DNA from 4 places in the Allobosea sp. OAE752 genome. Region 2 is predicted to be linked to each of the others. Evidence: predicted binding sites of a transcription regulator. Region 2 holds the regulator's gene; each other region holds the start of a gene.
The links. The regulator LexA, encoded in region 2, represses DNA repair genes until DNA is damaged. The targets are predictions, from matches to a motif close to TGTTCNNNNTGTGTTCNG.
Positions count from the first base shown of each region.

Region 1: GGC47_RS03250 (PA0069 family radical SAM protein) is a predicted target of LexA. The motif match lies at 6,549-6,566, and genes of this name have one in related genera.
Region 3: recA (recombinase RecA) is a predicted target of LexA. The motif match lies at 2,478-2,495, and genes of this name have one in related genera.
Region 4: GGC47_RS04795 (DNA recombination protein RmuC) is a predicted target of LexA. The motif match lies at 2,250-2,267, and genes of this name have one in related genera.

Region 1 is NZ_JBNPXO010000001.1:689,432-697,193, forward strand. Features, by position in the region: gene GGC47_RS03210 (electron transfer flavoprotein-ubiquinone oxidoreductase) at 1-741, opposite strand, end outside; gene GGC47_RS03215 (uracil-DNA glycosylase) at 913-1,746, shown strand; gene ypfJ (KPN_02809 family neutral zinc metallopeptidase) at 1,858-2,742, shown strand; gene GGC47_RS03225 (dihydrodipicolinate synthase family protein) at 2,825-3,760, opposite strand; gene GGC47_RS03230 (MFS transporter) at 3,757-5,097, opposite strand; gene GGC47_RS03235 (hypothetical protein) at 5,096-5,239, shown strand; gene GGC47_RS03240 (FadR/GntR family transcriptional regulator) at 5,270-5,953, shown strand; gene GGC47_RS03245 (glycosyltransferase family A protein) at 6,008-6,484, opposite strand; gene GGC47_RS03250 (PA0069 family radical SAM protein) at 6,651-7,762, shown strand, end outside.
Region 2 is NZ_JBNPXO010000005.1:176,295-184,056, forward strand. Features, by position in the region: gene GGC47_RS14915 (aldo/keto reductase) at 1-837, shown strand, start outside; gene GGC47_RS14920 (anthranilate synthase component II) at 1,027-1,644, shown strand; gene trpD (anthranilate phosphoribosyltransferase) at 1,661-2,674, shown strand; gene trpC (indole-3-glycerol phosphate synthase TrpC) at 2,686-3,498, shown strand; gene moaC (cyclic pyranopterin monophosphate synthase MoaC) at 3,495-3,977, shown strand; gene GGC47_RS14940 (molybdopterin molybdotransferase MoeA) at 3,979-5,190, shown strand; gene lexA (transcriptional repressor LexA) at 5,275-5,985, shown strand; gene GGC47_RS14950 (ComEC/Rec2 family competence protein) at 5,979-7,762, opposite strand, start outside.
Region 3 is NZ_JBNPXO010000002.1:588,716-596,477, forward strand. Features, by position in the region: gene alaS (alanine--tRNA ligase) at 1-1,028, opposite strand, end outside; gene recA (recombinase RecA) at 1,309-2,355, opposite strand; gene motA (flagellar motor stator protein MotA) at 2,550-3,626, shown strand; gene GGC47_RS07715 (flagellar motor protein MotB) at 3,655-4,527, shown strand; gene cckA (cell cycle histidine kinase CckA) at 4,653-7,157, opposite strand; gene flhB (flagellar biosynthesis protein FlhB) at 7,243-7,762, opposite strand, start outside.
Region 4 is NZ_JBNPXO010000001.1:1,019,140-1,026,901, reverse strand. Features, by position in the region: partial or broken gene GGC47_RS04800 (MCP four helix bundle domain-containing protein) at 1-667, opposite strand, end outside; gene GGC47_RS04795 (DNA recombination protein RmuC) at 1,034-2,218, opposite strand; gene def (peptide deformylase) at 2,332-2,868, shown strand; gene fmt (methionyl-tRNA formyltransferase) at 3,049-3,978, shown strand; gene truA (tRNA pseudouridine(38-40) synthase TruA) at 4,067-4,807, shown strand; gene GGC47_RS04775 (hypothetical protein) at 4,916-5,497, opposite strand; gene dapE (succinyl-diaminopimelate desuccinylase) at 5,563-6,774, opposite strand; gene GGC47_RS04765 (DUF805 domain-containing protein) at 6,771-7,202, opposite strand; gene GGC47_RS04760 (ribonuclease D) at 7,448-7,762, shown strand, end outside.

The sequences.
Region 1 (7,762 bases), on a different contig from region 2:
GCCGTTGTCGAGCGGCCAGCCGAAGGAATGCTGGACGCGGCCCTTGTGGAACTTCTCCGGCTTGACCTGCCAGAGCTCCTTCAGGCCGATGCCGTATTTCTGGGGCTCGCGCCCCTCGTCCAGCGCGAATTTCCTGATCGCGATCTTGGAGAGCGAGCCGCGCGCGCCCTCGCCCAAGAGCGTGTAGCGGCCGCGCAGCTCCATGCCGCGGGTGAAGCGCTCGGAAACCGTGCCGTCCTTGGCGATGCCCATGTCGCCGGTGGCGATACCCGCAACCGAGCCGTCCTCGTTATAGAGCAGCTCGGCGGCGGCGAAGCCGGGATAGATCTCGACGCCGAGCGCCTCGGCACGGGCGGCAAGGAACTTCGTCACCAGCCCGAGCGAGCCGACGAAATTGCCGTGGTTGTTCATCAGCGACGGCATGGCGAAATTCGGCAGGCGGATGCCGCTGGGCTCGGTCAGGAAATAGAAGACGTCTTCCTTGACCTCGGTGGTCAGCGGACGCTCCGGATCGTCGCGCCAGTCCGGCACCAGCCGGTCGAGGCCGATCGGGTCGATGACGGCGCCGGAGAGGATATGGGCGCCGACCTCGGCGCCCTTCTCGACGACGACGACGGAGACGGATTCGTCGAGCTGCTTCAGCCGGATCGCAGCGGCCAGGCCCGCAGGGCCGGCGCCGACGATGACGACGTCATAGTCCATGCTCTCGCGCGGTTCGCTCTGCGCTTCCTTCAGATCCATCCCGTCCTCCGCACGCGAAAACGCGCTGCCCAGATAGTTTATATGTAAACTGTTTTGCCCGTTCGTTCAACGACGGGCGCTGATCAGTCTGGAAACCCTCTATCCAAGCCTATGCTCCATTTTGCAACCGCGAACGCTCGCGAAGCGGCTCGACAGGGTATAGGATGAGCCATGAGCTTCTCCGATGCAGTCTCTCCCGACGAGCCGGGTCCCTACGAGCTCCTGAGCTGGTACGCCGAGATGGGCGTGACCGAGGCGCTCGACGAGGAACCGCACGACCATTTCTCCGCGCCCGCGCCGCCGCCCGCGCAGCGTCCGTTCGCCACCCTGGCCGGGCGCGTTCCGGGAGGTGCTCCGCCGCCGGCGAGCCGGCCGATCGCGGCTGCGGCCACCGCCCCCGACGATGCGACGCTGACGGCCCGCGCCCTGGCGCGCGAGGCGCACACGCTCGACGAGCTGAGGGCGGCGCTGGCGACGTTCGAGGGCTGCGCGCTCAAGGCCACGGCCAAGAACCTCGTCTTCGCCGACGGCAATCCGGAAGGCCGCGTGATGATGGTCGGCGAGGCGCCGGGGGCCGATGAGGACAGGCTCGGCCTGCCCTTCGTCGGCCGGTCCGGCCAGCTCCTCGACCGCATGCTGGCGGCGATCGGACTCACGCGGAAGGACGACGTCTATATCGCCAACCTGCTGCCCTGGCGCCCGCCCGGCAACCGCACGCCGACGCCGCAGGAGGTCGCGATCTGCCTGCCCTTCATCCAGCGTCAGATCGAGCTCGCCAACCCCGAGATCCTGGTCTGCATCGGCGGCCCCTCGGCGCAGGGCCTGCTCGGCTTCAAGGGCATCCTGGCCTCGCGCGGCAAATGGGTCGAGTACGACACCGGCTCGCGCCGCATCCGCGCCATGGCGACGCTGCACCCGGCCTATCTCCTGCGTCAGCCCCTGCAGAAGCGCCTGGTCTGGCGCGACCTGCGTGCGCTCAAGACGGCGCTGGAGGCGGAGGCCTGAGCGGTTGTAAACCGCCGCAGTCACCTCGCGTTCAGCCATCGCCCGCAAAGACAGCTTGAGTTCGCCGTCTCTCTTGGCGAGATTGCGAAGAGTTTCGTCGGGGACCTGACCATGCAGTGGGAAGATTACCGCCAGTCCGACAATCTCGAGGACAGGCGGGGAGGTGGCGGTGGCGGCTTCGCCGGCATGCCCGGCGGTCGCGGCGGCATCGGCATCGGCACGATGGTGGTGCTCGGCCTGCTCGGCTGGGCGCTGGGTATCGACCCGCGCCTGCTGATCGGCGGGGCCGAGATGATCGGCGGCATCGGCGGGCGCGAGCAGACGCCACAGACGCGCCAGTCCTCCGGCCCGCCGCAGGACCAGATGGGCCGCTTCGTCTCGGCCGTGCTGGCGCAGAACGAGGACGTCTGGACCAAGCTGCTGCCGCAGCAGGCCAACACCCGCTACCAGGCGCCGCAGCTCGTGCTGTTCTCCGGCGTCAACCGCTCCGGCTGCGGCGTGGCGCAGTCGGCGATGGGGCCGTTCTATTGCCCCAACGACCGCAAGGTCTATCTCGACACCTCCTTCTTCCAGGAAATGCAGCGCAAGCTCGGCGGTGGCGGCGACTTCGCCTATGCCTATGTCATTGCCCACGAGGTCGGGCACCATGTCCAGAACCTGATCGGCATTCTGCCGAAAGCGAATCAGCTCCGCGAGCGTTCCTCCGAGCGCGATGCCAATGCGATCTCGGTCAGGATCGAATTGCAGGCGGACTGCTTCGCCGGCGTCTGGGCCCACAACATCCAGGCGATGGGCCGGCTCGACCAGGGCGATATCGAGGAAGCGATCCGCACGGCCTCGGCCATCGGCGACGACAAGCTGCAGAAGGCGGCGCAAGGCGTGGTCGTGCCGGATTCCTTCACACATGGCTCCTCGGCGCAGCGGACCAAATGGTTCAACACCGGCTTCCAGTCGGGCTCGATGCAGAGCTGCGATACGTTCAGGAATCAGATCTGACAGAGACAGGAGCGCAAGCCTGATGGCCGGCTTGTGCTCCTGAAGGGCCCCCGGTCCGGGGCGCCGGACATGAGCGCTCCGGCTAGACCGGCTTCTTCCCCGCGGAATTCGGGGCCGCGAAGGCGCCCAGCCGCTTCGCGTGGGCCTCGACCAGCGAGAGACCGAAGTCCGTCGGCCGCAACGCCGGTGCCCGGTCGAAGACCGGAAGGCCTGTGCGGGCCGCGAAGAGGCGCTTGCCATAGCAGATCAGGTGCTCGAGCCCCTGCATCACGAAGGTGATGGCCGGCAGCACCTGCGCGTACATCTCCTCGGCCTGCGCCTCCTCTCCGGCGCGGAAGCGCTCATAGATGCGCACGGCATGATCGATGCAGTCGGGTGCCAGGATGAAGCCAGCGCACCCGGCCCGCAGGCTCTCGATCAGTTCCAGGCCGGCGCGACCGTTGAAAACGGGCACCCGCCCTTCCGTGAGCTGAATGACGCGCTCGATCTCGACGGCCGATCCCTCGCCCTTGAGCAGGCTGATGTTCGGATATTCGCGGGTCAGCACGCGGATATCCTCGGCCGTCAGGCCGCGCCCGAGAAAGGCGGGCGCGTTCTGGATCGCCACGGGGATCGTGCTTTTCTCGGCCACGCGGCCGAAGAAGCGGATGTATTCGCCGGCCGGGAAACTCCCGACCGCCGGCGGCTGCAGGATGACCCAGTCGGCTCCCACATTTTCCGCATGGCGCAATTGGGCGACCTGCTCGGCGACCGAATTGCCTGAGATCGTGAAGGCCAGGGGAACCTGCCCGCCAGTATCCTCCGCCACCCAGTCCATGACGGTGCGACGCTCGCCCTCGGAGAGCTTGGCGACCTCCGTCGCCAGGCCGAGCGCCGCCATGCCATGGACCCCGGCTGCGAGGCACAGCTCCGTCTGCCGCCTCATGGCGGCGCGATCCAGCGCCTCGTTCTCGTCGAACAGCGCATAGGCGATGGCATGGATGCCATGCAGCGCTGCGGTCTTGCCGGCCGGGATCATGGGGTGCCCCGTCCCGCCCGTGCGAGCCCATCGTCCTGCACGGCATCGATCATCCGACGGCGCGGAGCCAGGACGATGCCCAGCAATCCGCCGATCACCAGAGCGATGGCGACGACCAGGAGCGCGACGTTGAAATTGCCGGTTGCGTCCTTGATCCAGCCGATGACCGGCGGGAGGCCCAGCCCGGCCAGGTTCGCCACCGCATTGATCAGCGCGATCGAGACGGCGGCAGCGATGCCGGAGACGTATTCGGTCGTGACCGCCCAGAAGACCGGGATGGCGGCCCAGTTGAGACCGATCGACAGGGCCAGCAGCAGAAAGGCCACTGTCGGCTGGCCCGCGAGCTGGACGGCGACCGCCAGAACCAGACCGGCCAGGACCAGCGGCAGGCCAAGATGGAGCGCCCGCTCGCCGCTCGCATCCGAATGGCGCCCGTTGAAGAACATGAAGATGCAGGCGACGAGAAACGGCACGGCCGAGAGCAGGCCGACCGTCATGTTGCTCTGACCCGATACCGACTTCACGATCAGCGGCAGGAACAGCGTGATGCCGATGGTGCCGAAGGCCTGCAGCAGCCAGAACAGCGCCAGCAGCCAGACCCTGCCGCTGGTGAAGGCCTGACGCCACCCGGCCGTATGCGACACCGGGGTGTCGGACTGCTCCTGCGCCAGCGTCTTTTCGAGCCAGTCCCGCTCGGCCGGCGCGAGCCAGGCCGCATCCGCGGGCCGGTCGGTCAGGACTTTGAGCGTGACGAAGGCCAGCAACACCGCCGGGATGCCTTCGATCAGGAAAAGCCAGCGCCAGCCCCCCATGCCGTGCCAGCCGTCGAGGCCGAGGAGCAACCCCGACAATGGCAGGCCGATCACCGAGGCGAGCGCCGCACCGATATAGAAGAACGACATGGCATTGGCGCGCTCGCGCGACGGGAACCAGCGCGCCAGGTAATAGATCACGCCGGGGGTGAAGCCGGCTTCCGCTGCACCGAGCAGCAGGCGCATGCCGTAGAGCTGGTTGGCGCTGGTGACGAAGGCCATGCCGGCGGCAATGACGCCCCAGCTCAGCATGATCCGGGCGATCCAGCGGCGCGCACCGACACGGGCCAGCACCATGTTGCTGGGAATTTCGAACAGGATGTAGGTCGCGAAGAAGATGCCGGCCGCCCGGCCGTACATCTCGGCTGTGAGGCCGAGCTCGGCATTCATCTGAAGCGCCGCCACCGAAATGTTCGAACGGTCGATATAGGCGATCAGATAAAGCAGCATCAGGAAGGGCAGCAGGCGCCAGCCGACCCGCCGCATCGTTTCCGCTCGATTCACAGTCCCTTCGAAGGTGGCCATGGCCCAACTCCTCCCGAGTGTTGGTGACCGCGATCTTCTCGCCGCGGCCCTTCAAACATCCGATGTAAAACATATGATGTTTGACCGCAAGCATGCGGGACACGAAGCCCGCTTGCTTGTGACGCAGGACGGCGGCGGCTAAGAAGCCTCCGAACCGCATCGCTCGAGGCTCATGACCAACCGCAAGCCCGCCCGGACCAGCAGCGTGGTCGAAAGCCTCGGCATCGAGATCGTCGGCGGCAATCCGCCGCCGGGCGGTGCGCTGGCCGCCGAACCTGCTCTCGAAGCGCGCTTCCAGGTCAGCCGGGGCGTCGTGCGGGAAGCCGTCCGGATCCTGGCGGCAAAGGGGCTGGTCAGCGTGCGCCAGCGCCACGGCACGCATGTGCGCCCGCGCCATGAATGGAGCTGGCTCGACCGCGACCTGATCGGCTGGATCGCCGCCAGCGGAATCAGCCGCGCCGATCTCCTCGCCTTCGCCGAGGCGCGCCGCATCATCGAGCCGGAAGCGGCCGCGCTCGCAGCCACGCGCGCGACCAACGTGCAGCGCGACGCGATCAGCGCAGCCTATGCGGCCATGGTCCGCGACCGCCACGATCCCGCCCGCGCGATCTCAGCCGACAAGGCCTTTCACCTGGCGGTTCTGGACGCCACGCATAATCCCGTCCTGCAAAGCCTTCACGGCGCGATCGACGCGCTGCTCAGCGCGATCTTCGATTTCACTGTGACCGTGTTCGAGGGAAACCTCGACAATCACGGCGCCGTCGCCGCCGCCATCCAGCGCGAGGACGCCGATGCCGCGCGCCAGGCCATGCGCGCCTTGCTGAACTATACGGGCGACTATCTCGAACATCGCTGATGCGTTCGCGCTCCTGCGCAGCCGCCTTGCCGGGCCATTCGCCCCGACGGCCAGCTATCCGCTCACGCGCTCCCGCCCCGTCTGCAGCCGCCGCGGCGCATGGCCGAGCCGGCCGGCGAGCACCGCGCCCTTGGGCGCGATCAGGCCCGCACGCAGCCGCCGGCCGCCGAAGGAGATCGCGGCGCGCTCGCGCAAGGAGGCGGCGAAGCCGCGCAGCGGCAGCAGCGCCGGCGCATCGGGCGCGAGCAGGAGGTGCCGTTCGACCGCCTGCGCCCAATTGAGCTGCGGCACGTCGCCGGCATCGAGCAGCAGGAGCCAGTCGCCGCGCGCTTCCTTGGCGCCAAGATGCCAGCCTTCGGCGTTGCCCGCGCGCAGATAGCTCGCACCCGTCGCATCGGCGATGCGCGCGAGACCGTCCGCGCCGACGGTGTCGACGACGACGGCATGGCCAAGGAATCCCTCAGCCACCGCCGGAATCAGCACGGCGAAGGTCGCGGCGATGGCTTGCGCCGAGCCGGGCGCACGGATCACGGCTGTGAGCATCTGCAATGTGTATGGCGCAGCGCAACACGTCGCAATCCTGTCACTTGCCTTTTGTTCCCGTTATGTTCACATTCGAGACCAATGATGGACGCCGATTCCCGGCGTTCGGCAGGATGGAACAGCCATGCCCCAGGCCAGACCGACTTCCCGGCCGATGCCGACGGCCCTGCCGCTGCGGCGGCAGGGTAGCGAGCCGGTGTCCGCCTCCGTGCGAATCGCGCCTGTCGATCCGCTCGCCCATGTCGGCAGCAGCATCGATCCCGAGCGGCGGCGCGGGCGCGGCGCCACGATCAATCCGGGCGGGCGCTACGAGGCCGAACAGCGCGTCGCGGAAGATGACGGCTGGGGCTCGCTCGGCGACTTGCCGGCGTTCAAGACCGAGATCGCCTATGAGAAGGCGCGCAGCATCATCACGCGCAACGACTCGCCGGACATCTCCTTCGACCGCTCGATCAATCCCTATCGCGGCTGCGAGCATGGCTGCGTCTACTGCTTCGCCCGGCCGACCCATGCCTATCTCGGCCTTTCGCCAGGGCTCGACTTCGAGAGCAAGCTGACGGCCAAGCTCGATGCGGCGCAATTGCTGGAGAAGGAGCTCTCCGCTCCCTCCTACCAGCCGCGCACCATCGCCATCGGCACCAACACCGACCCTTACCAGCCGATCGAGAAGAAGCTGCGCATCATGCGCCAGGTGCTGGAGGTGCTGGCAAAGTTCAACCATCCCGTCGGCATCGTCACCAAATCGGCGCTGGTGCAGCGCGACATCGACATCCTCGCGCCGATGGCGGCGAAGGGGCTCGTCAAGGTCGCGCTTTCGGTGACGACGCTCGATCCGAAGGTCGCGCGTGGGATGGAGCCGCGCGCCGCCTCGCCGCCGAAGCGGCTGGAGACGATCCGCAAGCTCTCGGAAGCCGGCATTCCGGTCACGGTGCTGGTGGCGCCGATCGTCCCGGCGATCAACGAGCACGAGATCGAGCGCATCCTCGATGCTGCCAAGGCCGCGGGCGCGCAAGAGGCTGGTTACGTGCTGCTCAGGCTGCCGCTGGAGGTGCGCGACATCGTGCAGGAATGGCTGCTCACCCATCACCCGGACAAGCTGCGCCATGTGATGTCGCTGATCCGCTCGACGCGCGGCGGCAAGGATTACGATTCGCAATGGGGCCAGCGCATGGTCGGTTCCGGCCCCTATGCCTGGATGATCGGCCGGCGCTTCGAGATGGCGGCCGAGCGCATCGGCTTCAACACAGCGCGCAGGCGGCTGCGTAC
Region 2 (7,762 bases):
TCCGAAGAGGTGCTCGGCGAGGCCATCAAGGGCCGGCGCGACAAGGTGCTGATCTCGACCAAGACCACGCTGCCGATGGGTGACGGCCCGAACGATTCCGGCTCCTCGCGCAGCCGGCTGATCAAGGCGACCGAGGATGCGCTGCGCCGCCTCGGCACCGATTACATCGACCTGCTGCAATTGCATGCCTTCGATGCCGGCACGCCGGTCGAGGAGGTCCTCTCGACGCTCGACGAACTCGTCCGGGCCGGCAAGCTGCGCTATGTCGGCGTCTCCAATTTCTCCGGCTGGCACGTGATGAAATCGCTCGCTGCGGCCGAGCGTCATGGCTGGCCGCGCTATGTCGCGCATCAGGTCTACTACTCGCTCGTCGGGCGCGACTATGAATGGGAATTGATGCCGCTCGGCCTCGACCAGGGCGTCGGCGCCCTGGTCTGGAGCCCGCTCGGCTGGGGCCGACTCACCGGCAAGATCCGCCGCGGCCAGCCCCTGCCCGCTTCGAGCCGCCTGCATGAGACCGCCGCATTCGGGCCGCAAGTCGAGGACGAGCAACTCTATGCCATCGTCGACGTGCTCGACGCGATCGCGCAGGAAACCGGCAAGAGCGTGCCGCAGATCGCGCTCAACTGGCTGCTGCAACGGCCGACCGTGTCCTCGGTCATCATCGGCGCCCGCAACGAGCAGCAATTGCGCGACAATCTCGGCGCCGTGGGCTGGAACCTGACGCCGGAGCAGGTCGCGAGGCTGGACGCCGTCAGCGAGCGCCCTGCGCCCTATCCCTATTCCCCCTATCGTCGACAGGAAGGTTTCGCGCGCCTCAACCCGCCTGCGGTCTGAGCTGACTTCAAAAAGCCGAGCCCTCATCCTGATGAGCGCCGCGAGACGCCATTCCCAAGGGAATGGCTCCTCAGGATGAGGGCTCGGAAGCTTGCCCGCCGACTTGGAACCTCGTCCGCGCCCCGCGCAAAACTTGACCACCCCGCCCCCGAACGTGCATGACCTCAAGCCGCATTCACAGGTCCGGCCATGCGCGTTCTGTTGATCGACAACTACGACAGCTTCACCTGGAACCTGGTCCACCTGATCGGTGGGCTGGGCGCCGAGGTCGATGTCTGGCGTAACGACGCGCTCACGGTCGAAGAGGCGCTCAATGGCGAGCACGACGCGATCGTGCTCTCGCCTGGCCCCTGCACGCCCAACGAAGCCGGCATCTGCCTCGATCTCGTGCGCGAGGGCGCCGGCGTGAAGCCGATCTTCGGCGTCTGCCTGGGCCTGCAGGCGATGGGACAGGCTTTCGGCGGCGATGTCGTGCGGGCAGCCCTACCCATGCACGGCAAGGTCTCAGCGATCAAGCACCGGTCGCGCGGCCTGTTCCGTGGCATCAACGGCCCGCTGCAGGCGACGCGCTATCACTCGCTGGTCGTCGACCGGGCAACCTGCCCCGCGGTCTTCGACATCGAGGCGGAGACCGATGACGGGCTGATCATGGCGCTGTCGCATCGCGAATTGCCGATCCACGGCGTCCAGTTCCATCCGGAGAGCATCGCCTCCGAGCATGGCGCCACGATCCTGCGGAACTTCCTCGATCTCGCCCAGCGATGGCGCAGCGAGCACGAAGCTGCCGCCCTGTCCCCATCCGCCTGATTTCCGCAGAGTTTCCATGGACGATTTCAAACCCTTCATCGCCAAGGTCGCCACCGGTGCGAGCCTCTCGCGAGAGGAGGCGCGCGACGCCTTCGACACGATTCTTTCAGGCGAAGTGACGAACGCGCAATCCGCCGCCTTCCTGATGGCGCTGCGCGTGCGCGGCGAGACGATCGACGAGATCGCCGGCGCCGTCGGCGCCATGCGCGGCAAGATGATGCCGGTGAAGGCCCCGGCCGATGCCATCGACATCGTCGGCACCGGCGGCGATTCGTCGGGCTCCTACAATGTCTCGACGCTGGCCTCGATCATCACCGCCGCTTGCGGCGTGCCTGTCGCCAAGCACGGCAACCGCGCGGCGTCGTCACGTTCGGGCGCGGCGGACGTGCTGACCGCGCTCGGCGTCAAGGTCGGGCTCGACCCGGCCGGCACGGAACGCTGCATCCGCGAGGCCGGCGTCGGCTTCATGTTCGCGCCGACGCATCACGCCTCGATGCGCCATGTCGCGCCGGTGCGCACCGAGCTCGGCACGCGCACGATCTTCAACCTGCTCGGCCCGCTCTCCAACCCGGCCGGCGTCAAGCGCCAGCTCGTCGGGGCCTTCTCCGAGACCTGGCTGGAACCGATGGTCAAGGTGCTGGCCACGCTCGGCTCGACCCGCGTCTGGGCCGTGCACGGCTCGGATGGGCTCGACGAGATCACCACCACCGGTCCGACCCGCGTCGTTTCGCTGGAGAACGGCAAGATCGAGAGCTTCTCTATCAGCCCGGCCGATATCGGTCTCGCCCTCGCCAAGCCCGAGGATCTGCGCGGCGGCACGCCCGAGCAGAACGCCGCAGCCCTCAATGCCGTGCTTGGCGGCGAGAAGACCGCCTTCCGCGACATCGCGGCCTTCAATGCGGCGGCGGGACTGCTCATCGCCGGCAAGGCGGGGGATCTGAAGGACGGCTTCGCCCAGGCCACGGCCGCGCTCGATTCCGGCAAGGCCAAGGCGACGCTCGCGAAGCTCATCGCCGTCTCGAACGGCTGAGGAGGCTGGCCATGACCGACATCCTCGCGAAGATCGAAGCCTATAAGCGCCAGGAGATCGCCGCCGCCAAGGCTGCGATCCCACAAGCGGAGATCGAGCGCCGCGCGCGCGGCGCCGGCATGCCGCGTGGCTTTGCCGACGCTCTCGCCGCCAAGGTTGCAGCCGGGACGCCGGCGCTCATCGCCGAGATCAAGAAGGCGAGCCCGTCCAAGGGGCTGATCCGCGCCGATTTCGATCCGCCGGCGCTGGCACGCGCCTATGCGGCGGGCGGCGCGGCCTGCATCTCGGTGCTGACCGACGCGCCCTCCTTCCAGGGCCAGCCGGAATTCCTGACGCAAGCGCGCGAGGCCTGCGGCCTGCCGGGGCTGCGCAAGGATTTTCTCTACGACCCCTATCAGGTCTTCGAGGCCCGCGCCTGGGGCGCCGATTGCATCCTGATCATCATGGCCGGCGTCGACGACGCCACCGCCCGGGTGCTCAACGACACGGCGCGCGAGCTCGGCATGGATGCCCTCGTCGAGATCCATGACGATGCCGAGCTCGACCGGGCGCTCAAGCTCGAAAGCCGGCTGCTCGGCATCAACAACCGCGACCTGCGCAGCTTCAACGTCGATCTCGCCGTGACCGAGCGGCTGGCGCCGCGCGTGCCGTCCGACCGCATCGTCATCAGCGAGAGCGGCATCTTCACCCACGCCGACATCCGGCGTCTCGGCAAGGTCGGCGTCGAAACCTTCCTCGTCGGCGAAAGCCTGATGCGGCAGGCCGATGTCGCGGCCGCGACTGCGCTGCTGCTCACCGGCAAGGCGCGCGAGAACGCGGCGTGAGCCGGCTCAGCCATCTCGACGCGCAAGGCGCCGCGCATATGGTCGATGTCGGCGACAAGGCCGAGACCGGGCGCATCGCCATCGCCGAAGGCTGCGTCGTGATGGCGCCTGAAACCATCGCGATCGTGCGCGACGGCAACGCCAAGAAAGGCGATGTGCTCGGCACAGCCCGGCTCGCCGGCATCATGGCGGCCAAGCGCACCCATGAACTGATCCCGCTCTGCCACCCGCTGCTGCTGAGCAAGATCGCTGTCGATCTCGAACTGGACGAGGCCCTGCCCGGCGTGCGCGTCCGCGCCGAGGTCAAGATGAAGGGCCAGACCGGCGTCGAGATGGAGGCGCTGACCGCCGTCTCCGTCGCCTGCCTGACCGTCTACGACATGGTCAAGGCCGTCGACCGGGCGATGCGGATCGAAGGCATCCGCCTGCTGCACAAATCCGGCGGACAATCCGGCGATTACGACGCCAAGGCGCTCTGACATGGCTCTCACCCCGGTTCCCGTCGCGCTCAAGGCCCTGCTCGACAGCGTTCCGGGGCCGACGGGCAGCGAGATGCAGCCCCTGGCGCGCTGCGCCTGGCGCGTGCTCGCGGCCGATGTGAAGGCGCTGCGCACCCAGCCGCCTTTCGCCAACTCCGCCATGGACGGCTATGCCGTCCGCGCCGCCGACATGGAAGCCGGCAAGCAACTCCGCGTCATCGGCGAATCCGCGGCGGGGCGGCGTTTCGATGGCGACGTCCGTCCGGGCGAGGCTGTGCGGATCTTCACCGGCGCGCCGATGCCGGAGGGCGCCGACAGCGTCCTCATGCAGGAGAATGCCGATGGCGTCGGCAGCGAAACCATCACGGTGCGCGTGCCGGCCCATAAGGGCCAGTTCGTCAGGGTGGCCGGGCTCGATTTCCGTGACGGCGACGTGCCGCTGACGGCCGGGCGCATGCTCGACAGCGCCGCGCTCGGGCTCGCCGCCGCGATGGGGCATCCGCAATTGCCGGTACGCTGCAAGCCGCGCGTCGCCATCCTCGCCACCGGCGACGAATTGGTGGCGCCGGGCGAGCCGACCGGGCCGGACCAGATCGTCGCCTCGAACTCCTTCTCGCTGATGGCGCTGGTGGAAAAGGCCGGCGGCGAGGCGCTCGACCTCGGTATCGCCCGCGACGATCACGACGACCTCGCGGCGCGGATCGCCGCCGCCCGTGCCGCGGAGGCCGACGTGCTGATCACCCTCGGCGGCGCCTCGGTCGGCGAGCACGACCTCGTGCAGGAGGCGCTGAAGCGGGCCGGCATGAGCCTCGGCTTCTGGAAGATCGCGATGCGACCGGGCAAGCCGATGATGACCGGCCGGCTTGGCCGCATGGTGGTGCTCGGGCTGCCCGGCAATCCGGTCTCGTCGATCGTCTGCGGCCATCTCTTCCTGCTGCCGCTGATCGAGGCGCTGCTGGGTATGGACGACCCCGATCGCGACCGCAGTATTCTGGCGATTCTCGGAAAAGATATGCCGGCTAATGATGAGCGCGAGGACTATCTTCGCTCCGATCTTGCCCTGACGCCGGCCGGTTGGGTGGCGACGCCCTTCGACAGGCAGGATTCCTCGATGCTGGGCACCCTGGCGCGCGCCAAGGCCCTGACGATCCGACCGGCGCATGCAGAGCCGGCTCACAAAGGCGATATCTGCCGCATTCTGCCGCTGCGGTAGCAGTCGCTTGCGGAACACAAGGCGAACAGTTATAGTGTTCTGGCTTTGTTTCGAATCTGTATCGCGGGGGCACCGGCGGGGATCATGCTGACACGCAAGCAACACGAACTCCTGCGCTTCATCCAGGAACGCTTGCGCGAAAGCGGCGTGCCCCCCTCCTTCGACGAGATGAAGGATGCGCTCGACCTGCGCTCCAAATCGGGCATCCACCGGCTGATCATGGCGCTTGAGGAGCGCGGCTTCATCCGCCGCCTGCCCAATCGGGCGCGGGCCCTCGAAGTCATCAAGATGCCGGACGGGCTCGCTGGCCCGCAGCCGCGCCGCTTCAACCCAGCCGTCGTGCAGGGCGGCCTCGGCTCGCAGCCCTCTCTCGCCAAGCCGCGCCCTGCCCCGGCCGATGACGATGCACGCTCCCCGGTCGCGATTCCCGTGATGGGCCGCATCGCCGCCGGCACGCCGATCTCGGCGATCCAGAGCCGCAGCCATACGGTTTCGCTGCCGCCCGACATGCTGGGTTCGGGCGAGCATTATGCGCTGGAGGTACGCGGCGATTCGATGGTCGAGGCCGGCATCCTCGACGGCGACACCGTCATCATCCGCAAGCAGGACACGGCAAACACCGGCGACATCATCGTCGCGCTGATCGACGAGGAAGAGGCGACGCTGAAGCGTCTGCGCCGGCGTGGCTCCTCGATCGCGCTCGAAGCGGCCAATCCGGCCTATGAGACACGCGTCCTGGGCCCCGACCGCGTCAAGATCCAGGGCCGGCTGGTCAACCTGCTGCGCCGCTACTGAGCGAACTCGGTCTCGTCCGACGCGACCTCCGGAGCAGCAGAGGCCCGTGTCGCAGCGGGGGCCGGCGCGCTGGGCCGAGCTGCGGATTCGGAAGGCTTGCGGCGGCTCCAGGGCCGGTCTGCGACGGCGTTTTCCGAGGAATGGCTGCGCCAGCCGAAGGCGGCGCGGTAGAGCGAGGTCGCGCCGTCCCGCGACAGCGCCATCCGATCGACGAGCCTGGCTTCGCAAGGCGCGCTCCAGGGAATGTTGGTGACGACGAGATCGGCGCGGCGGCAATCCTCGATGATGGCGATCCGATCCCGGGCATAGGAGATGCTGCGCCCGTCGGCGGTTCGGACGATGCAGGCATTGGCGTCGCAGGCGATACCGGCACGCAGGGTCGCGTCGTCCGGCGCGCGGCTGTCGCCATCGGAAGCGAGCCATTGCTGCAGGACGAAGCGGCTCGGCCGGCCGGCGATGGCGAGGCGGCCGTCGCTGCCGCGCACGGCGATGCCGGAGCCGTCACGCTCGATCAGGATCTCGGGCCGCTCCGGCCTCGCGGCGAAGGCGACGCCGAGGATGAGCGGCAGCGCCGCCAGCCAGCGCAGCCCCGTGGTCCAGAGCGTGATCCAGAGCAGCGAGGCGGCAAAGGAGAGCAGCACGGCCGGGCCGAAGGCCACCACCGTCATGGTCGAATGGTCGATGGTGGCGACCCAATGCGCGACTTTCAGCACGATGTCGGAAGCGAGCCCCATCAGCGCCCAGGCCGGCCAGTCCAGACCGAAGGGGTAGGCCAGCACGCCGAACACCGCCGCCGGCATCACGAAGAGCGAGACGAAGGGCAGCGCCATCGCATTGCCGAGCAGGCCGAAGGGATTGAAAGTCTGGAAATGATAGGCGCCGAAGGGCGCCGTCGCGGCCGTGGCGAGGAGCGTCGTCACCACGATGCCGAGCGAGGCCGTCCAGAGCGTGCCCAAGGGCCAGGGCAAGGCCGTCGGCGGCTTAGACCGGTCGCGCTTCTCCCAGCGCTCGGCGAAAGCGACCAGCGCCGCGACCGCACCGAAGGACATCTGGAAGCTCGGTCCGAGCAGGGCCTCGGGCTCGCGCAGCAGCACGATGATCGCGGCGAGCGCGAGATTGCGCATGCTGAGCGCCGCCCGGTCGACGAGGATCGCGCCGAGCATGACCAGCGTCATGATGAGCGAACGTTCCGTCGCGACGTCGCTGCCGGAGAAGATGCAATAGGCGGTGGCGCCGATCATCGCCGCGATCGCCGCGATCTTCTTCACCGGCCAGCCGAGCGCCAGCGTCTGCGACAGCGCCAGCAGAGCCCGCACGAGCCAGAAGATCGTCCCGGCTGCAAGCACCATGTGCAGGCCGGAGATCGAGACGATATGATAGATACCGGCGGCGCGCAGATCGTTGTTCGACGCCTCGGTGATGAGGCCGCGCTTGCCGGTGACGAGCGCGGCCGCGACCGCCCCGCCTTGCCCGCCGCCGACGCTGGCGATGCGCTGCGTCAGGACGTTGCGCGCCTTGTCGATCTCCACGTCGAGCGCGAGGCGCCATGGCAGGGGATGCGGCGCCGGGACGAGTGCGATCTTGCCGGCGATGCTGCCGACGGCGCCGATTCCGCGGAAGAAGGCGTCGCGCCCGAAATCATAGCCTCCGGCGCGGGCCGGCCCCGGTGGTGGCAGGAGCCGCGCGGTGCCGGCGATATGGTCGCCGGGCGCGACCGTGCCGCTGCGAATGTTGACGCGCACGCGCTTCGGCCGGCTCTCGGGCGGCACGCCGGCGA
Region 3 (7,762 bases), on a different contig from region 2:
CGGACGAGCTCGGGATAGGCCCGGCCCATCTCGCGGGTCAGCACCGGTACGATCCTGTGCAGCAGCGGCTCCTTGGCGCCGAGGAGCTGCGCGTGCCGCATGCCGCGGCGCATGATCCGGCGCAGCACATAGCCGCGGCCCTCATTGGAGGGCAGCACGCCGTCGGCGATCAGGAAGGCAGAGCAGCGCAGATGGTCGGCGATGACGCGGTGGCTCGCCTTCATCGGCCCGTCGGCGGGGACCGAGGTCAGGTCGGCGATGGCGCCGATCAGGGCCCGGAACAGGTCGATATTGTAGTTGTCATGCGTGCCCTGGAGCACGGCCGCGACGCGCTCCAGCCCCATGCCGGTGTCGATCGAGGGGCGGGGCAGGTCGGTCCTGATGCCGCCCGCGGCCTCCTCGTATTGCATGAAGACGAGGTTCCAGATCTCGATGAAGCGATCGCCATCCTCCTCGGGCGAGCCGGGCGGGCCGCCCCAGATATGGTCGCCATGGTCGTAGAAGATCTCGGAGCAGGGGCCGCAGGGGCCGGTGTCGCCCATGCGCCAGAAATTGGCGGACGTCGGGATGCGGATGATCTTGTCGTCGGTCAGGCCGGCGATCTTCTTCCAGAGGGCATGCGCCTCGTCGTCCTCGGAATAGACGGTGACGAGGAGCTTGTCCTTGGGCAGCTCGAACTCGCGCGTGACCAGCGTCCAGGCGTGGGTGATCGCCTGTTCCTTGAAATAGTCGCCGAAGGAGAAGTTCCCCAGCATCTCGAAGAAGGTGTGGTGGCGGGCGGTGTAGCCGACATTGTCGAGGTCGTTGTGCTTGCCGCCGGCACGCACGCATTTCTGCGCCGTGGTGGCGCGGGAATAAGGACGCTTCTCCTGGCCGGTGAAGACGTTCTTGAACTGCACCATGCCCGAATTGGCGAACATCAGCGTCGGGTCGTTGCGCGGCACGAGCGGGCTCGACGGCACGACCTCGTGGCCCTGAGACTTGAAGTAGTCGAGGAAGGTCGACCGGATATCGTTGACGCCGCTCATCGGTTCTTGCGCTTTTCAACACGGGCAGGGCCGGGCTGGCGCCCGGCGGGAACGACCGGTTCTAGTCAGGCCGCTCGCGCCTGTCCAGAAAGCTCGTTGCAGCGCACCGCGCGCAAGGTCTTATCGGCAAACGAAAACGGGCGGCCCGAAGGCCGCCCGCTTGATGGAACGTCATTCTCGGGCGGAGCGAAGCCCAGACTCGAGAAGCTCTCTCAGGATAGGTCGCCTCATTCGGCCTGAGCGGCTCGGGTCAAGCCCGAGCATGACGGCATTGGTTGTCTCAGGCTTCGCCTTCGTCGAGATCGTCCGCGGTCGGGTCCGCCTGATCGAGGATGCGCTCGGCGACCAGCCCGGAATTCTGGCGGATCGTGGCCTCGATCTTGGCGGCCATGTCCGGATTTCCCTTCAGGAAGGTCTTGGCGTTCTCGCGGCCCTGGCCGAGGCGCTGGCTGTCGAAGGAGAACCAGGCGCCCGACTTCTCGACCATGCCGGCCTTGACGCCGAGGTCGATCAGTTCGCCGACCTTCGAGATGCCCTCGCCGAACATGATGTCGAACTCGACCTGCTTGAAGGGCGGCGCGACCTTGTTCTTGACGACCTTGACGCGGACCTGATTGCCGGTCGCCTCGTCGCGCTCCTTCAGCGTCGAGACGCGGCGGATGTCGAGGCGTACCGAGGCATAGAATTTGAGCGCGTTGCCGCCGGTGGTGGTCTCCGGGCTACCGTACATCACGCCGATCTTCATGCGGATCTGATTGATGAAGATCACCATGCAGTTCGAGCGCGAGATCGAGGCGGTGAGCTTGCGCAGCGCCTGGCTCATCAGGCGGGCCTGCAGGCCGGGCTGGACATCGCCCATCTCGCCCTCGATCTCGGCGCGGGGTGTGAGCGCGGCGACCGAGTCGACCACGAGCACGTCGATGGCACCGGAGCGCACGAGGGTATCGGTGATCTCGAGCGCCTGCTCGCCGGTGTCGGGCTGGGAGATCAGCAGGTCGTCGAGATTGACGCCGAGCTTGCGGGCATAGACCGGGTCGAGCGCATGCTCGGCATCGACGAAGGCGCAGACGCCGCCCTTCTTCTGGGCTTCGGCGATGGTATGCAGCGCCAGCGTGGTCTTGCCCGAGGATTCCGGCCCGTAGATCTCGATGACGCGCCCCCTGGGCAAGCCGCCGACGCCGAGCGCGATGTCGAGCCCAAGCGAACCCGTGGAGATCGTCTCGATCTCGATCGAAGGCGAGTTCTTGCCGAGCCGCATGATCGAGCCCTTGCCGAAGGCGCGTTCGATCTGGGAGAGCGCCGCATCGAGCGCCTTGGCCTTGTCCATCGAGGAGCCTTCCACGAGCTTGAGATTTGCCTGATTCACGGTTCGGGCTCCTTATGGCAGGGCTGCAGAGACATCTCAATGCGTCTTGACAGGAGAATGGTCACGCTTTGTTCCTGTCGGCAAGTTCTTTTTTTGTTCCCGTTGCGGGTATGGTGACAGGAGATGTCATGAGCCCGCTCTGACCAAGGGGACAAATGGGCGATCCGCGCGGCAACCGGACATTGGGAGATCGCCCGGATCCGGTCGCTTCTCGCTCCTGCCGCCCAAGCCTCGAAGCCGTGGCCGGAGGACGACGCTTACAAGCCTGCGGGCCACTGGCCATAAACTCGCCCTTAACCTTGATCGGGCATTTCCTCGGACCAGTGAGTGGCTTCGCGCGGGCTGTACCTGCTGCGGCGCGAGGGTGGCAAACCATGCGGCTGATCGTCGGCACAATCATCGTCTTCGTCTGCGTCTTCGGTAGCTACGCGGCGATGGGCGGCCACCTCGAGGTCCTCTGGCAGCCCTTCGAGTTTGTCATCATCCTCGGTGCAGCGATCGGTGCCTTCGTCATCGGCAACCCCGCGCCGGTGCTCAAGGCCGTGCCCGCCATGCTCGGCTCGCTCATGAAGGGCGCCAAGTACAAGCAGGAATGCTACGTCGAACTGCTGGGGATGCAGTATTCCTTGTACAAGCTCGTGAAGCAGAAGGGCATGCTCGCGGTCGAGCAGCACATTGAAAATCCGAGCGAATCGACGCTGTTCAACGCCTTCCCGACTTTTGCGGCGAACCATCACGCGGTCGAGTTCGTCTGCGACTACATGCGCATGTTGACGATGGGCGCCAACAACGTCCACGAGATGGACGCTCTCATGGACGAGGAACTGGAGACGCACCACCAGGAGCAGGAGCGTGTCGTTGCGGCCATGCAGTCGCTTGCCGACGGAACTCCGGCGCTCGGCATCGTCGCCGCCGTGCTCGGGGTGATCAAGACGATGGGGGCGATCACCGAGCCGCCGGAGGTGCTGGGACATCTGATCGGCGGCGCGCTCGTCGGCACCTTCTTCGGCGTCTTCGTCGCCTACGGCTTCTTCGGGCCCATGGCGCAGTCGCTCAAGGGCATCTATGAGGCGGAAGCCAAATACTACCTTTCGCTCAAGGCGGGTCTGCTCGCCCATATCGCCGGCCAGCCGCCGGTGATGGCGGTCGAATTTGCCCGCAAGGCTCTGATGAGCGACGTCCGCCCGACCTTCAGCGAAGTGGAAGCGGCGACCGCCGGCCTGCCCGCCTAGATCTGACACAATCTCCAGCAGGCACTCGATGACCAAGCCCGTCCAGCCGATCATCATCAAGAAGGTCAAGAAGGCCGCTCATGCGCATCATGGCGGCGCCTGGAAGATCGCTTATGCGGACTTCGTGACCGCCATGATGGCGTTCTTCCTGCTGATGTGGCTGATCAGCATGACGACGCAGGAGCAGAAGATCGGCCTGGCGGAATACTTCGCGCCAGCGGCTGCGAGTCTTTCAACCAGTGGCGCTGGCAGCGTCCTGATGGGCAGTGCCCTGGACAAGGCCGGCAACAGGTCGTCGGTGCCCCGCGACGCCGCGAGGGGTACGACCGGGCAGGACGACAAAGCGCGTCCGACCAATTCGGGCCACGCCAGCGACCGCGAGGCGAACCGCCCGTCTGCCGGCGTGCAAGCCAATTACAGCGCCATCGCCAGCCTTCGGCAGGCGATCCAGAGCATGCCCGAAATTGCCGAGCTGTCGCGCAACATCGTGATCGAGCCGACCAAGGAGGGGTTGAACGTTTCCCTCGTGGATGAGAACGGCCGCGCCATGTTCCCCGAGGGCTCGGTCCAGCCCTACCAGCACACCCGTCTCGTGCTGGAGGCGCTCGCGCCCACCCTGCGCCGGATGCCCAACCAACTGTCTGTCGCCGGCCACACGGCCGCCACGAGCCCGGGCGCGGTGCCGGCCGTCGATTCCTGGAGCCTCACCGCCGGGCGCGCGCTCGCCGTGCGTGAGATCCTGTCGGGTGCCGGGCTTCCCAGCAACCGCTTCACGTCCGTGGTGGGACGCGCCGACACCGAGCCGCTTTTCGTCGAGAATCCCTACATCCCGCCGAACCGACGGGTGACGATCACGCTGCTCAATGCGGAGCCGCCGCTGCCCCCGGGCGCCCGTCCCTGACGGGCTAGGCACCATCGAAACGATGCTCCGTGCCGACTGTGGGTTTAAGACGAACCACGCCGTCTGATCGGAGCATAAAATCCGTTGGGTGAATCGAGATTCATCCGCGCCGCGGTCGGGCCCGATCAGCCCATCGCCGCCTTCACCGTCTCGACGAGCTGCTTCATGGTGAAGGGCTTGGGCAGGAAGTGGAAGCTCTCGCCCTCGGGCAGGTTCTTGCGGAAGGCTTCCTCGGCATAGCCGGAGACGAAGACGACCTTGGTGTTTGGATTGCGCTGGCGCAATTCGCCGAGCAGGGTCGGGCCGTCCATTTCCGGCATCACGACATCGGAAACGACGAGGTCGATGTTGCCGTCCTTCTGCAGGAAGATGTCGAGCGCCTCGACGCCCGAGGCGGCCTCGTGGACGGTATAGCCGCGCGAGACCAGCATGCGGGCGTTGAGCGCACGCACCGCGTCCTCGTCCTCGACCAGCAGGATGACGCCGGCGCCGGTGTGGTCGGCGGCGAGCTTCTTCGGTGCCTCCTTGGCGGCGGCTTCGGCGGCGATCTCCTCCTCGCTCGGGACATGGCGCGGCAGGAAGATCTGGAAGGCCGTGCCCTTGCCGACGGTGGAGTCGACGAAGACATAGCCTCCCGTCTGCTTGACGATGCCGTAGACCATGGAGAGGCCCAGGCCCGTGCCCTTGCCGACCTCCTTGGTGGTGAAGAAGGGCTCGAAGATCTTGTCGAGATGCTCCTGCGGGATGCCGGTGCCGCTGTCCTCGACCTCGAGCAGCACGTAATCGTCGATCGGCAGCGCCTCGTGGCCGAAGCTCACGCAATCCTCGCGGGCGACGTTGCGGGTGCGCACAGTCAGCTTGCCGCCATCGGGCATGGCGTCGCGGGCATTGACGGCGAGGTTGACGATGACCTGCTCGAGCTGGCCGAGATCGGCCTTGACCGGCCAGAGATCGCGGCCCTGGCGGACGTCGAGCGTGACCTTGTCGGCGACGACCCGCTTCAGCATCAGCGAGAGATCCGAGAGCACTTCTCCGAGCTCCAGCACCTGCGGACGCAGGGTCTGGCGGCGCGAGAACGCGAGCAGCTGCCGCACCAGCGCCGCGGCGCGGTAGGCATTCTGCTTGATCTGCATGATGTCCGGGAAGGACGGGTCGGTCGGCCGGTGGCTGGCGAGCAGGAACTCGGAGGCGTTGATGATGACCTGCAGCACGTTGTTGAAGTCGTGCGCGATGCCGCCGGCCAGCTGGCCGACGGCCTGCATCTTGCCGGCCTGGTCCATGTTGTCGCGCAGCTTGCGCTCGGCGGTGGTCTCCAGCGCGTAGACGATGGCGCGCTCGCCATCGCCGTCCTCGGAGGCGGCGACGGGCGAGAGATAGAGCCTCGCCGAGCGGCCATCCTCGCCCGAGAGCGTCACGTCGAGCGGGCTTGCCCCCGAAACGCCCTCCATCGTCTCGATCATCGCCTTGTCCAGGCCGGAGCCCGGCGCGGCGAGATCCTGGATCGTCACGACCTGTACGCCGGCCGGGACCAGCCGGGCGAAGGCGGCGTTGGAGCGCAGAATCGCGCCGGCCTTGTCGACGGTGGCGATCGCCATCGGCGTCGAGTGGAAGAAGCGCGCGAAGCGGACCTCGGCATCGCTGCGGCTATCGGCACCGGCCTCGCCGGCGGCGCGGTTGAGGACCAGGGTGCGCGAGGGGCCGGCGCGTCCGTCCTGACCGAAGGCGACCTGATGGTGCAGGCGCACCGGCAGGGGAGAGCCGTTGCGGCGCTTGAGGTCGAGATCGAGCACTTCGACCCGGACATCGCCGGGCTGGCCGCGGATCGCCTGGACAAGGGCGGCTGCGGCCGGCGTGCAGATATCGTCGAGATGCAGGCCGCCCGAGCCGAAGCGGGCGAGGTCGAAATCGAGCCAGCCCGACAGCGTCGCGTTGAGATAGGAGACCTCGCCGTCGGCGTCGATCGAGACGAAACCGGCGGGCGCATGGTCGAGATAGTCGATGGCGTGCTGGAGCTCCTGGAAGGCGTTCTCCTGCCGCTCGCGCTCGGGGGTGACGTCGGAGACGGTCCAGAGCGTCGCGGTCGAGGTCTCGCGGCGCACCGGCGCGACGCGGACGCGATACCAGCCGACCTCGCCGCGCCCGTTGAGCGCGGGTTCCAGCCGGACCTCCTCGACGAGGCGGCGGTTCTCGCGCGCGGCGGTGGCGAGCCGGTAGATCGCTTCGGAGACGTCGGCGCGGCCGGTGAGCAGCCGGCCGACCGGCTTCAGATCGTTGGCGCCGGTTGCGCCCGCGAGGCCGAGATAGGCCTCGTTGGCATAGACGATGTCGTTCTCGCCCTCGGTGACGACGATGCCGTCATCGGCGCCGTCGACGATGGTCTTGGTGAGGTCGTTGCGCGCGGCGCGGCCGGAGAACTGGATCAGGCCGATCGCATAGGCGAAGAGGCCGAAAACGCCGACGACGGAGAGGATGGCGAGCAGGCCGAGGATCAGCGGCTGGGCCCATTCGTTGGCGATGAAGCCAAGCGCGATCGCCGCGCCGACGAGCAGGCCGGCGACGAGCAGGATGACGCCGATATGCCCCGGCTTGTCGGAGCGATCGATCGCGCTGGTGGCCGTGCTTCCGCTCATTGCGGTCAAGTCCGTTTCCTTGCTGCCGTGCCCGTCCGGCGGGGAGAAGACTGGCGGCTTAGGTTCATTCGCATCCGCTGTCGAGTTAGGCGCGGCGGCCCTTCAGGCGCAAGACGTAACCGATGACTTCGGCGACAGCCTGATAGTGTTCGACAGGAATTTCTTCGTCGATGCCGACCGTCGCGTGGAGCGCGCGGGCGAGCGGCGGATTCTCGACGATCGGGACGTGGTGCTCGCCCGCGACCTCGCGGATCTTGAGCGCGACGGCATCGACGCCCTTGGCGAGGCAGAGCGGCGCGGCCATGCCGGGCTCGTATTGCAGCGCCACCGCGAAGTGGGTCGGGTTGGTGATGATGACCGTCGCCTTGGGCACGGCCGCCATCATGCGCTTGCGCACGCGCTGGCTGCGGATCTGGCGCAGCTTGGCCTTGATCTCGGGATTGCCCTCGGAGTTCTTGAACTCCTGCTTGAGTTCCTCCTTCGTCATCTTCTGGCGCTGGTACCAGGAGAAGCGCTGCCAGACGAAGTCGCCGATGGCGATGACGGCGAAAAGCGCCAGCACCGCGCCCATGAGCTGGATCGCCAGCGAAAGCGCCGCCGGCATC
Region 4 (7,762 bases), on a different contig from region 2:
CCAGGCGTTTCATCGCGGCGGTCATGCCGCCGAGCGGCCGCACGACGCCGCTGATCACGAAGGCGAGCGCAAATGCTCCCAGGAGCAGGGCGCCGCCGGCAACGGCGAGCAGCAGATAGGCCGCGGCATGGGCCGTCGACTGGGCCTGTGCTCCCTGCTCGCGCGCCTGCTTGAGCTGCAACGCGGCCAACTCGCCGAGCTTTTTCGTGATCGGGTCCATCGCCTTGTAGAGTTCGTCCGAGGAGAACAGGCGAAGAGCGCTGTCGTCACGATCCTTCAGGATGGCGATGACCTTGGCGATGGCGACATCGCCGGTCTTCATCAGCGCCGCTGCCTGATCCGCAAGCTGCCTCTCATCGGACTCGGTGATGCTGGGCAGATAGGCCTTCCAGCTCTTGTCGATGGTCCCGACCGCGTCCTGGACGCTCTTGAGCGCATTGGTCCAGGTGACCTGGTTGCTCTGCGCCTTCCAGATCGTGTCGACGACGTTGACGGCATACATGTCGCTGACGGAACGCAACTGTTCCATCGGGATGACATTGTTCTGGACGACGTTGTCGACACGCTCCGTCACGGATCGCAAGGCCAGATAGCCGCAGGCGCCGATGGCGAGGACGCACAGGGCCAGGGCGACCAGCGCGGCCGCCAGCTTTGTCTTGATGCTCATTGTCATGACGGACCTTCTGGGAAGACGTCGCTCATTCAATGGAGTGCCGATGATGGAAGGTCCGCAAAGATGCCTATGGTCCAGGCATGGATCGGCGATACCCCGGTCGCGTCATGGCGCTCGACTGTATTGAGAGTTCTCGGTGCCCCAGATCTTTCAGATAAAGTTTAAGGCTGTTCTAATGTCCCCTTCGGAAAAGTGACGACGTTTACTTGCAAATACGCGTATTCACGTTGGGGATGAGCGTTCAGGTTGTGTAGGCGGGCCTCTGTCTCGCCTTCGGCGGACATCCGGGGCAGGCGGCGCGTTGACTTTGGGGTCCTTTAGCGTCGTCGGCCGGATCCGCCCCGCCTGACAGGGAGCGCGCTACTCCGCGGCCCGCTTCAGTTCGAGCCCCTTTGCGAAGGGCAGCTTCGGCTCGCTCTTCTCGTCGTCGAAATCGAGCGCGCCGATCCTCTCGGCGCGGCTGGTGACCTTGCCGGCCGAGGTCTTGATCTGGCCGACATCCTCCTGCGCCTGCCGGAAATGCGTGTCGAGCTTGTCGACGCGCTCGCCAAGGCGCCTGACATCGTCGAGCAGCTTGCCAACCTCGGTCTGGATGACCTGCGCCTCCTCGCGCATCCGCGCATCGCGCACCAGCGACTGCATGAGCTGGATCGCCAGCGCCAGCAGCGAGGGCGAGACGATCATCACGCGGGCCCGGTGCGCCCGCTGCACGACATCGTCGAAATATTCGTGCAGATCGGCATAGATCGATTCCGACGGCACGAAGAGCAGCGCGATATCCTGCGTCTCGCCGGGCAGGAAATAGCGCTCGGCGATGTCCTTCACGTGCACGCCGACATCGCTGCGGACGCGCTGGCCCGCGATCTTCTTCGCCTCCTCGCCGCGCGCCTCGCGCAGCATCGTGAAGCTCTCCAGCGGGAACTTGGCATCGATCACGAGGCCGCGCCCGTCGCCCGGCAGCGTGACGAGGCAGTCGGGCCGGCGTCCGTTCGAGAGCTGCGGCTGGAAGGCGAAGAAGGCGGCGGGCAGACCGTCGCGGATGATCGCTTCCATCCGGCCCTGGCCATAGGCGCCGCGCGCCTGCTTGTTGGAGAGCACGTCCTTCAGCGTCACCACTTCCGAGGTGAGGTCGGTCAGGTTCTTCTGCGCGCTGTCGATCACCGCCAGCCGCTCCTGCAGCTTGCCGAGGCTTTCGGTGGTCTGGCGGACGCTCTGCTCGAGTCCCTGGCCGACCTTTTGGCCGAGGCCGTCCATCCGCTCGGCCATCAACCTTGCGAGGTCGCCCTGCCGGGTCGAGAGGATCTCGGCCATCGACTGCATCCGGCCGGCGAGCTCGGCCTGCTGCCGGTTCATCTCCGCGACCTTGTCGTCCATCTCGCGGGCGCGTTCGGCGGCCATCGCAGCCTCGATCGCGCGGCTTCTGCCGCCGCGCCAGGCCGCCAACGCCGTCATCAGCAGCAATGCGAGACTCAACCCGCCGAAGCCGAGTGCGGCCTCCGCCCAGGTCACGGGGCGTTCCAGCAAGGTGAAGGCGATCGCGTTCATGCGGGAAGCCTAGCCGATTCGGCTCGGGATGGCGAACGAAAGCGGAACGGTTTGACCGCCCGCCCACAAATGCTTATGTCCCGGGCTCAACAGCCCTTTTCTCTCGGAACCACATGCCCATTCGTCCGCTCGTCATCCTGCCCGACGCCCAGCTTCGCCTTGCCTCGAAGCCGGTCGAGGCCGTCACGCCGGAAATCAAGGCGCTGGTCGCGGACATGTTCGAGACCATGTACGACGCGCCGGGCATCGGTCTCGCCGCGATCCAGATCGGCGTGCCGCTGCGCGTCGTGACGATGGATCTGTCGAAGCCGGAGGCGAAGGAGGGCGAGGAGCCGGAACCGAGGAAGCCGCAGGTCTTCATCAACCCGGAGGTCACCTGGTTCTCGGAAGAGACCAATGTGTACGAAGAGGGCTGCCTTTCGATTCCCGAATATTACGAGGAGGTCGAGCGCCCGGCCGAGGTCAAGGTTCGCTACATGGATCTCGACGGCAAGACTCACGAGATCGCGGCGGATGGCCTGCTCGCCACCTGCCTGCAGCACGAGATCGATCATCTCAACGGTGTGCTCTTCATCGATCATCTCTCGCGGCTGAAGCGCGAGCGTGTGACCAAGAAATTCGCCAAGGCCGCCAAGCGCTCAGCGGCATAATCACTGCTGCGTCATTCCGGACGAGCCGCGAAGCGGCGCCGATCCGGAATCCATCGAAGGGCTCCGGCGTGCCGGCATGGCTTCCGGGTCTCCGCGGAGTTTATCCTTGGGCCGATCGAAGATCGGACCCGGGGGCTATGCCCGGAATGACGGGGAAGATTTTAAGGTAAGGTCGAGCGTATGAGCTTGCGCGTCATCTTCATGGGCACGCCCGATTTCGCCGTGCCGGTCCTGACCGAGATCGTCGGGCAGGGGCATGAGGTCGTCTCCTGCTACACCCGAGCTCCGGCCCAGGCCGGCCGTGGGCTGGAGCTGCGGCCCTCGCCGGTACACAGGGCAGCGGAGCGCTTCGGCATTCCGGTCTTCACGCCCGCGACCCTGAAAACGGCCGAGCAGGCCGAGCTGATCGCCTCGCATGAAGCCGATGTCGCGGTCGTCGTCGCCTATGGCATGATGCTGCCCCAGGCGATCCTCGATCTGCCGGAACTGGGTTGCCTCAACCTGCATGCCTCGCTGCTGCCGCGCTGGCGCGGCGCCGCGCCGATCCAGCGCGCCATCATAGCCGGCGACGCCGAGAGCGGCGTCTGCGTGATGAAGATGGAGGCCGGGCTCGACACAGGCCCGGTCGGCATGGTCGAGACGCTCGCCATCGGCCCCGACATGACGGCCGGCGAATTGCACGATGGGCTCAGCCGCCTCGGCGCCGACCTGATGGTGCGGGCGCTCGCGGCGCTCGGGCGCGGCGGGCTGCAGTTCACGCCGCAGCCGGAGGAGGGCGTGACCTACGCCGCCAAGATCGCCAATGCCGAGGCGAAGCTGAGCTGGAGCCGGCCGGCCCGGCAGGTGCACGACCTCGTGCGCGGCCTGTCGCCCTTTCCGGGCGCCTTCGCCGAGATCGATCTCGGCAAGGGGCCGGAGCGTCTCAAGGTGCTCCGTTCGGCGCTTGCCGGCGGCGCGGCCGAGCCCGGCACGCTGCTCGACGACGAGGGCACGGTCGCCTGCGCGGAAGGGGCGGTGAAGCTCCTTCAGGTCCAGCGCGCCGGCAAGGCGCCGATGAGCGGGGCGGAATTCCTGCGCGGCGCCCGGCTCGGGGCCGGCGACAAGCTTTGATGAAGCGGTTTTCCACGCGGTCATCCCGGGGGCCGTTTGTCCGGGCTGACGGTGCGAGGATGAATGTGCGGCAAGGAACCGAAGGCTGATGCCGCGCTACAAGCTCGTCATCGAATATGACGGCACGCCGTTCTCGGGCTGGCAGCGCCAGGCGAGCGACCCGTCCGTGCAGCAGAGCGTCGAGGAGGCGGTGGAGGCCTTTTGCGGCCATGCCGTGCGCCTGCATTGCGCCGGGCGCACCGATGCCGGCGTCCACGCCACCCATCAGGTCGCCCATGTCGATCTCGACAAGGACTGGCGCACCGATGTCGTGCGCGACGCCACCAACGCCCGGCTGAAGGCGCGGGTGCCGGTCAGCGTGCTCTGCGCCGAGATCGTGCCGGATGATTTCGATGCCCGCATCTCGGCGAAGCGCCGCTACTACATCTATCGCATCCTCGATCGGCGGGCGCCGCCGGCGCTCGACCGTGGCCGGGTCTGGCACGTCCCGGTGAAGCTCGACCACGAGGCGATGGACCGTGCCGCCAAGGCCCTGCTCGGCAAGCACGACTTCACCACCTTCCGCGCCGCCGAATGCCAGGCCAACAGCCCGATCCGGACGCTGGACCGGCTCGACGTCCGGCGCGAGGGCAGCGAGATCGTAGTCTACGCCCATGCCCGCTCCTTCCTGCATCATCAGATCCGCTCCATCGTCGGCAGCCTGAAGATGGTCGGCGCCGGGCGCTGGCCGGAGGGGAAGATGGGTGCGGTACTGGCGGCGCGCGATCGTTCGCAATGTGCGGCGCTGGCGCCGTCCTGCGGGCTCTATCTGGCCGGGGTGGACTACTGATGTCTTCGCCGGCAGCCCGGCTCGACCCGAGCATCTCGTGACGTCGAGGCTCGGATCGCTCACGCGGCATGAGGCTCTCGGGTCGGGGCCGAGAACCACGTCGCGGCCTTAGATCAGGCCGAAGGCCCGGACCACCCCGTAATCCAGCACCACGCTGGCGATGACCAGCGGCAGCGCGATGCCGTTGCCGGCGCCGAAGGCGGCGCGCGCCACGCAATAGCGCAGCCTGAGCACGATCGCGGCGAAGAAGGCCGATTGCACCAGCGCGAGCGTGGCGGGCGCCCAGCCGACAGCGTAGACCGCGGCCGGCACGGCCATCAGGCTGGCGGAGACGATGCCGGCCCAGTTCCAGGCGATCACGAAGCTGGTAAAGCGCGGTGCCTGCGCCAGCTCCGGCCGGATCAGGATCAGGAAGGCCGGCACGACCAGGATGGCCAGCGACAGCGCCCCGACGACGGCAAGCGCGAGCCCGGGCGCGCCGAACAGGCCGCCGGCATTGCTGAGCCCGGTCGCCAGCCGCATGGCCGCGAGCATCGCAACCGTCGCGGGCAGCATCAGCGCGAAGGCGAGAAAGGAGCGCCAGAAGCCGTCACGGCTGAGATCGAGCTCGGGGAGCGCATCCGCGCCCTTCGTCATCAGGCGCCAGGAGCCGCGCAGCGAACGCGCGACGTCATCGGCATCGAGCCTCATCGCGAACCTCATCATGTGGTCTTAGACTTTCGTCTAAGCCAATAATGAGGCGCTTTGCCGGCAGGTCAAGCCTTATGTTGCGTTGCAAAATAAGTGGCGAGCAGCCGATGCGTGATCCGCTCGAGAGCGACCAGGTCCGAAACAGCGACGCATTCGTCGATCTGGTGCATCGTCTTGCCGACGACACCATACTCGACCACCGGGCAATAGCTCTTGATGAAACGGGCGTCCGAGGTGCCGCCGGTCGTCGAGAGCGCCGGGCGCTTGCCGGTCTCGGCCTCGACCGCATCCGCGACCATCGCGACGAAGGGGCCGGGCTCGGTCAGGAAGGCGACCGAATTCGTCGGCCGGAAGGTCACCGCGAAGCGCACCGTATTGCCGGCCGCCTCGCGCAAACGGTGCTCGATCTCGTTGGCGAGCGTCTCCGGCGTCCAGGTATCGTTGAAGCGGATGTTGAAGACGGCCTTCGCCTGTGCCGGGATGATGTTCGTCGCGGGATTGCCGACATCGAGCGTCGTCACCTCGAGATTGCTCGGGTCGAAATGCTGGGTGCCCTGGTCGAGCGGCGTCGCATCGAGCGCCGCCAGCAGGCGGACCATGCCGCGGATCGGATTATCGGCGAGATGCGGATAGCCGACATGGCCCTGGATGCCACTCACCGTCAGCTCGCCGGTCAGCGAGCCGCGCCGGCCGATCTTGATCATGTCGCTCATCGCGGCCGGATTGGTCGGCTCGCCGAGGAGGCAGTGGTCGAAGCGCTCGCCGCGTCCATGCGCCCATTCGAGCAGCTTGACCGTGCCGTTGACCGCCGGTCCCTCCTCGTCGCCGGTGACGAGGAAGGCGATCGAGCCCGGCGCGTCCGGATTCTCGCGCCGATAGCGGATCGCGGCCGCGACCATGGCGGCGAGCCCGCCCTTCATGTCGCAGGCGCCGCGCCCGTAGAGGACGCCGTCCTGGATCTCCGCTCCGAAGGGCGCGCGGCTCCAGGCGGCCTCGTCGCCGACCGGCACGACATCGGTATGCCCGGCGATGACGAAGACCGGGGCCTCGCTGCCGATCCGCGCGTAGAAATTCTCGATATCCGGCATGCCCGGCTCGCTGAAGACCGGGCGATGCACGCCATAGCCTTCCGCCGACAGGACCGCGGCGAGCAGCGAGAGCGCGCCGCCTTCGGCCGGCGTCACGGAGGGGCAGCGCACCAGCGCCTGCGTCAGCGCGACCGGATCGGTGGGATCGAAATCGAGCGAGGGAAGGGCGGCTGTGGAGTCGGCGGTCATTCCGCCGCTTTAGCACCCAGCACGACAGTCGCAAGCCCGGTTTCGTCCTGATGCGCGGAAGGCATCAGGCCGAGATCGATGAAGGCGACGACCCAGGCGATGGTGCCGATCGCTTCCAGCGATGGCCGCCAGCCGAACGGAACATGAGGAAGCATCAGCTCCGGCATGACGATTGCGCAGATCAGCAGGATGCCGAACAGGGAAGAGCCGCCGCGATCCTTGGCGCGCTTGGCGGCCAGCGCACACCAGGGAAACAGGGCGAAGGACTTGGCGAAGGCGATGATGGCCGCCGCCGTGGCGGGAGCGGCCAGTTGCGGCGCGAGCCGCTGGATCACGAACAGCGAGAGCGCCACCGCCGCGGTGCCGAACCAGAAGGCCCGCAGGCCGATGCGGCCGTCGAGATCGGTGAAGAGGCGGATCAGGGGCATGTGTCGGGCTCCGTTGCCCTCTTGTCGCATGCTTGCGCCGCGGAATGAAGCTTATGGTGAATAAAAGGTTAACACCGGCCCAAATCCTTGTTCGGCCTCAGAAAAGGCTTGAACGGGGCGAGGCGGGCGGCTAGCTGCGGAAAGATATCGCGCAGGATCCGGGAGCGTCGTTCCCAGGCCGTCCTGCCGAATCGAGCGTGCGTTGACGTGCCGGCCGCCGCTGCCGGACGAGTGAGGTTGCGAGCATGACCATCCGTTTCCATCGCGGCGACCTGCCGGACGGCTACGACGCCGGTGCGAGCATCGCGATCGACACCGAGACGCTCGGCCTCAACCCGCATCGCGACCGGCTCTGCGTCGTGCAGCTTTCGCGTGGCGACGGCACCGCCGATGTCGTACAGATCCCGAAGAATCCGGGGCGGCCGAAGAATCTGGTCCGCCTGCTGGAGGATCCGGCGGTGCTGAAGCTCTTCCACTTCGCCCGTTTCGACGTTGCCGTGCTGCGTCACGCCTTCGGCGTGGTCACCACCCCGGTCTACTGCACCAAGATCGCCTCGAAG